One region of the Vibrio japonicus genome, then DNA from elsewhere that is predicted to be linked to it. Evidence: riboswitches for the same ligand, from Rfam matches in the RefSeq annotation. Region 1 holds a riboswitch; the other holds the start of a gene.
What was found. A riboswitch is a leader RNA that binds a small molecule or an ion and turns the genes downstream of it on or off. The one in region 1 is predicted to bind lysine.

Region 1 (3,430 bases):
AATCCAATCTTACCGGAGTGGTTTAATGTGTCTGAGCGACCACATGTTCCACGCGGTTTGGCTTCAAGCCCTTTTGATAGTGAAGGTGTCTTCACTCAAGATCTTGAAATTATTACCGATGGTGTATTAGCAACGTATCTACTAACAAGCTACGCCGCACGTAAAATGAATATGACCCCAACCGGCCACGCTGGGGGAATTCATAACTGGTACGTGAAATCTACAGGTCAAAACTTTGAACAAATGCTTAAAGAGTTGGGTACTGGTCTTTTGGTTACAGAAGTGATGGGGCAAGGTGTAAACATTGTCACTGGTGACTATTCTCGAGGTGCTGCGGGTTTCTGGGTTGAAAATGGTGAGATTCAATACCCTGTTTCAGAGATTACCATCGCAAGTAATTTGAAAGAGATGTACAACCAGATTGTAGCGGTCGGTAATGATGTAGAAACGCGCTCGCAGATTCAGACGGGTTCTATTCTTCTTGAATCGATGAAAGTCGCTGGCGAGTAACATCCATATACCTACATCTTGAAAGAAAAGGTTGGCCTATGAGCCAACCTTTTTGTTTTCTATCCTTCAAACAACTCTTTGTGCAGTTTTTGAATCGCTAATTTAGATACGGATTCATGCACTAGGAAGCAAAGGTTATGTGGGCTTGCACCATAGCAAATCATGCGCAAGTTGAAGTCTTCTAATGTGCCAAAGACTTGTTTTGCGTAGCCTTTACTTCCACTCATATTGTTACCAATGAGCGCGACCAAACATAAATTGTGCTCAACTTCGACCGTACATAACTCTTCTAGTTCTAGACGAGCGGCTTCAGGTAGCTGAGGTGCGCCGCCAGACGTATCCGTCTGATCTAAAGTGAGCGACACGCTGATTTCTGAGGTGGTGATCAGATCCACTGACACTTTATGCTTCGCCAAGATTTCGAATACTTTGGCCAAGAAGCCGTAAGCGTGAAACATTTTTGCACTGCGCAGAGTGACCATTGTTTGATTGCATCTTAGTGCCAGCGCACGAAACAGCGGTGAGCTTTCTACCTGATGACGAATCCAGGTTCCACCTTTTTCTGGCTCTTTCGAAGAACCAACGAACACCGGAATGTCATGGCGCAGTGCTGGAACCAACGTGGACGGATGGAGAATTTTAGCGCCGAAGTTCGCCATTTCTGACGCTTCACTAAAGCTAATCTCTGGAATGGGAGAAGCTTTGGATGCAATACGAGGATCTGTGGTGTAAATTCCCGGAACATCAGTCCAAATTTCTAATCCTGAGGCTTTGACTGCTTCAGCGATTAGTGCCGCACTGTAGTCACTTCCACCACGGCCAAGTGTTGTTGTATTACCTTCTTCATCTGAACCGATAAAGCCTTGCGTAACTACGACAAAGTCATTGCAAAGTGGTACCAATGACTGCTGCGCCAGTTGTGCAATAGTTTCGATTTCAGGTTCGCCTTTACCAAACGTACTGTCCGTTCTTAGCACTTCACGAATGTCAAAGCGTGTTGCGTTAATGCCACGTTCTTTCATCAATTGCGTCAAAATATGCGTAGACATTAATTCGCCACACGCGACGAGATGGTCTGTGAGCTTTGTATTCGCTTGGATGGATGCAGCTTCGGCAAGGCTGGTTACGGTATCTAGAATGCCGTATACCTCAGCGGCCGCTTCTGAGGAATCGGACAGTTTATCAAGGATCGAATCATGGATATCCGCGAGCTGTTTTAAAAGGTCACTGCGGCGTTCCTGATCCTGAACACCATTCGCAAGTTCGACTAAAAGGTTTGTTACCCCTGAACAGGCACTGCTTACGACAAGCTTAGTATTTGGATTTGATTCTATGATAGCGGCGCAGCGGCTCATTGCTTCGAAGTTAGCAACGCTTGTTCCACCAAATTTAGCAACGTTGAAATTGCTCACGGCATTTCTCCCACGACTTCCTGAAAAATTACAGTTAGGAACACCAATGAAGTCATTCATGACTGTCTATTGATAGATTCCAACATCCAATGTTTTTTGCGGTAATACAGTTTTGTATTTGAAGAGAGAATGAGCGTATAGCGAGGTTAGTATTTAGAATGTATACCTCAGAAGCTCATCACCAGTCTGTGCTGATGACAGTTGATGGGACTCAACCCAAGTCAACCGACAAACCAAAACCACAATTTTGATCTACCTCGGCACTACTCCCCCTCAGTGAATTGTCTTGGAGTTGCGGCTCCACAAAACACCTACCTGGGTAGTGCTCCTCTTCTGCAAAATGCAATTAACCAACTTACAATATCTATCCGAGTTTGTTGGTTTAGATGGGATAAATATTCACCACCTGATTTGGCATTGAACGTTTTTCTTAGCAGCTTGTCAACGAAATTTTATAACTTATTAACCATTTTAAATAACAAATTAGAGGCATCGATATCTATCCAATACTTAGGAATAATTGCTGCTTATGGCGATTTGGATTAAGGTGGCTTATGAAATCGATATAACTACAACAAAGATAGCCTACCAATTCAAGGAGCAGCCAATGACGATTCAAAGTTTCATTCCACCTCATCGTATTCTTATGGGACCTGGACCTTCCGATATTTCACCTCAAGTTTTGCAAGCGTTAAGCCGTCCAACTGTTGGCCATTTAGACCCGCTGTTTATCGGTATGATGGATGAGTTAAAGCAACTTCTGCAATATGCCTTTCAGACTGAAAACGAGTTTACGATTGCAGTATCAGCACCGGGTAGTGCAGGAATGGAAGCGTGTTTTGTAAACCTAATCGAGCCGGGCGAAAAAGTCATTGTGTGTCGTAATGGTGTGTTTGGTGAGCGCATGCGCGAAAATGTGGTTCGTGCTGGTGGCGTCGCAGTGATGGTTGATGATGAATGGGGTAAACCTGTTTCTGTTGAAAAAGTTGAGCAGGCACTAAAAGAGAACTCTGATGCTAAGATCTTGGCATTTGTTCACGCTGAAACGTCAACAGGTGCATGCAGTGATGCAGAAGCTCTGGGCAAACTGGCGAAGCAATACGGTGTACTTAGTATTGTTGATGCGGTGACGTCACTGGGTGGCGTGCCTCTTAAAGTGGATGAGTGGCAATTGGACGCAGTGTACTCTGGTAGCCAAAAGTGCTTGTCGTGTGTTCCGGGCTTGTCTCCCGTGACGTTTTCTCCAGCGGCAATTGAAAAGATCCAAGCGCGTAAAACACCAGTGCAGAGCTGGTTCTTAGATCAGAGTTTGGTTCTGGGGTACTGGAGCGGTGAAGGTAAACGTAGCTACCACCATACAGCACCAGTAAACAGCCTATATGCGCTGCACGAATCTCTCCTTATCCTCAAAAATGAAGGCTTAGAGAATGCGTGGAAACGCCATAGTGAGATGCACGAGAAGCTTAAAGCTGGCTTGGAGAAACTTGGCTTTGAATTTGTGGTTGATG
Region 2 (3,430 bases), 1.3 Mb from region 1:
GCAAGCTTTTTTACGTGATCATGTTTCTGTGGTTGCGATGAATGAAGATGAAGCTGAAGCATTAACAGGGGAAACGGATCCACTGGCTGCTTCTGATAAAGCGTTAGAGTGGGTTGATCTTGTATTATGTACAGCGGGCCCAGTTGGTCTATTTATGGCCGGATATACAGAAGACACCGCAAAACGAGTCACTTCTTTACCACTGCTACCAGGTAGTATTGCTGAATTTAACCGTTATGAATTTAGCCGCCCGGCATCTAAAAACGGCTGTGAGAATCCAATCAAAGTGTATTCTCATATCTCTCCATATATGGGTGGCCCGGAAAAAATTAAGAATACTAATGGTGCGGGAGATGCCGCATTATCGGCGCTGTTGCATGATATGGCAGCGAATAAATACCATAAAGAAAACGTGCCTAACTCAAGCAAACATGCTCATGCATTCTTAACTTACTCTTCATTCTCGCAAGTATGTAAATATTCGAATCGAGCGAGCTATGAAGTATTAGTCCAGCACTCTCCACGTTTGTCTCGTGGCTTACCAGAACGCGAAGATAGTTTGGAAGAAGCGTACTGGGAACGTTAAGAATAAAAGGTATGAAAAAGCCCGCGTATGCGGGCTTTTTGTTCTAATGCTTTTGTCTTAATATTAAAGCGCCGATTTAAGTGCTTTAATATTAATTTGCATTTATTTTAGATTAGGAAATCATCTAGAGATTTACCCGCATCTAGTTGCTCTTGGATTGAAGATGGAGTACGGCCTTGACCTGTCCAAGTCTTTTCGTCGCCATTTGCATCTACATATTTGTATTTTGCTGGGCGAGGAGCACGCTTAGCTTTAGATTTTGACTTAGTTTTAGTATCACCAGCAAGAGCGCTAATTAGTGCATCAACGTCAATGCCGTCTTTTGTTATTTGATCTGCAATCGCAGCAAGTTTAGCTTCTTGTTCTGCACGAGCCGCACGCTCTTCTTCTTCCGCTTCTTGGCGTTCCACAACAACAGTCGTTAATTTTTCTAGAGCTTCTTCTAATTGCTCCAGAGTTAGCTCGCGAGAAAATGCGCGCAAGCTACGAATGTTTAATAGTGTTTTTGTTAGTTCTGACATGTTTTGTACTCACTAAATAAGGATAAGCTAATTCATTAGATAATAATCCCGAAATTTATATATTACAATCTCTTCTCTGTAAATTTAGATAAATTCTTCTTTATATAATTTGTCATGCTTCAAATGGCTTATTTAATCATTAAACCGAACAACATATAAATATATGCAATCCCCCTAATTTCTGTATTGCTATTAAGCGGTGTGTTTCATAATTAGGATTGTTCATCTTTGATAAATATTACATTTCTTGATATTCAATCTCGGGCATACTGTTGAATATCGTTAATGATATATATGTTTTAGCCCAAACGAATTTTAAGTGTATGAAATTGGCCGTATCGGCAATAAGTGATTGGATGACTATGCAAAGGGTGTGGAAACTTACGCTAGCAAAATGCTCAGTGTTTTTAACATTAAATTAGAATGAAATATTGAAATGGCCAATTGGATAAGTACAATGAGCGTCACCTAATGCGATATGTTGGTTAAATCATTGTTAAAATCACTTTAACTTGGTTTAAAATTCATCAATCGCGGTAGAGGCGCGGGATAAATGAGTAATACTTGTTGGGGTGATACCAATGAGCAAGTATGGAAGGTTATCTCGCCGAAGTGAGTGTCCATATCAAAAGCGCTCGCTGGGGTTATTCTCGAATAGGGGTAACACTGCCATAGTCTATAATTTGTAAAACTATGGAGCGCTACTGTAGGGCTGGGTGACGTGTTCGCTTCCCCATCGCTAAGTTCAATACTATTGCTAGAAATTCAATTTACGGCAATAAGTCTGCAGTAGATCTCTAACCATTTATAACTGGTTTTTGAAGATCATGAATTTAATTGATTTTGCATCATCTCCTTTGTCACTTTTGCCTCCACTCGTGGCACTAAGTCTGGCGATCATTACTCGTCGCGTTCTTATTTCTTTGGGCGTCGGTATTATTTTAGGCTCTATCCTGCTGAATGATTACTCAGTTGGGAATACGCTAAGTTATATTGGTTCAACCGTTTCAAGTGTGTTTGTTGAAGACGGTGGCATCAATACTTGGAATATGAGCATTGTTGGCTTCTTATTACTACTCGGCATGATGACAGCTTTACTGACATTGTCTGGTGGTACGCGCGCTTTCGCAGAATGGGCGCAGTCTCGTGTAAAAAGTAAACGTGGTTCTAAACTTTTAGCCGCTTTTTTAGGCGTATTCATTTTTGTCGACGATTACTTTAATAGCTTGGCCGTTGGTGCGATATCTCGCCCTGTGACTGACCGTTTTTACGTGTCTCGTGCAAAGTTGGCGTACGTTTTGGACTCGACTGCGGCTCCTATGTGTGTGCTTATGCCAGCTTCTAGTTGGGGCGCGTACATTATCACTATCATCGGCGGTATTTTGGTGTCTCATGGCATTACGGAATACTCAGCACTCGGTGCTTATGTTCGTTTAATTCCTATGAACTATTATGCGGTCTTTGCTCTGCTAATGGTATTTGCGGTCGCGTGGTTTGGCCTAGATATCGGCAAAATGCGTGAACATGAAATCGCGGCATCCCAAGGACGTGGTTTCGATAAAGATCAAGAAAACGATGCACCAGAAGCGCATGAGTTAAACGAAGAGCTTGATATTCGTGAAAGCGATAAAGGCAAAGTATTGGACTTGGTGTTACCCATCGTTACTCTGATTATTGCTACGGTCGCGTCGATGCTTTACACGGGTGCACAAGCGCTAGTAGCAGACGGTAAAGAGTTCGCATTACTTGGTGCTTTCGAAAATACGGATGTGGGTGCGTCACTCATTTACGGTGGTTTAGTTGGCTTGTTTGTCGCGTTGGTAACAGTGCTTAAACAAGGGCTTCCATTTGTTGAGATTGCGCGCACTCTTTGGATTGGTGCTAAGTCTATGTTTGGTGCGATCCTTATCTTAGTCTTTGCCTGGTCTATTGGCTCTGTTATAGGCGAAATGAAGACAGGTGCATACCTTTCTACTATGGCGCAAGGCAATATCGCTCCACATTGGTTGCCAGTTATCTTGTTCCTGTTGTCTGGTTTGATGGCATTTTCTACAGGTACTTCATGGGGTACATTCGGCATCATGCTACCTATTGCGGGTGATATGGCGGCAGCGACTGATATCGCTCTAATGTTGCCTATGCTAAGTGCTGTTCTTGCTGGCTCTGTTTTTGGCGACCATTGTTCTCCAATTTCAGATACAACGATTTTGTCTTCGACAGGTGCGCGCTGTAACCACATCGACCATGTAGCAACTCAGTTGCCTTATGCACTTTCGGTTGCGTTGGTGTCTTGTATTGGCTTTGTTTCGCTTGGTATGACGGC

Region 2: it holds a riboswitch for lysine, as region 1 does, so the genes downstream of both, tet(35) (tetracycline efflux Na+/H+ antiporter family transporter Tet(35)) here and lysC (lysine-sensitive aspartokinase 3) in region 1, are expected to answer to the same signal.

What each region holds. Positions count from the first base shown of each region.
Region 1 covers NZ_CP102096.1:329,934-333,363, forward strand. The annotation lists gene pmbA (metalloprotease PmbA) at 1-510, shown strand, start outside; gene lysC (lysine-sensitive aspartokinase 3) at 570-1,922, opposite strand; lysine riboswitch at 2,086-2,263, opposite strand; gene NP165_RS01685 (pyridoxal-phosphate-dependent aminotransferase family protein) at 2,530-3,430, shown strand, end outside.
Region 2 covers NZ_CP102096.1:1,649,206-1,652,635, reverse strand. The annotation lists gene NP165_RS07845 (inosine/guanosine kinase) at 1-586, shown strand, start outside; gene NP165_RS07840 (H-NS histone family protein) at 694-1,107, opposite strand; lysine riboswitch at 1,637-1,819, shown strand; gene tet(35) (tetracycline efflux Na+/H+ antiporter family transporter Tet(35)) at 1,935-3,430, shown strand, end outside.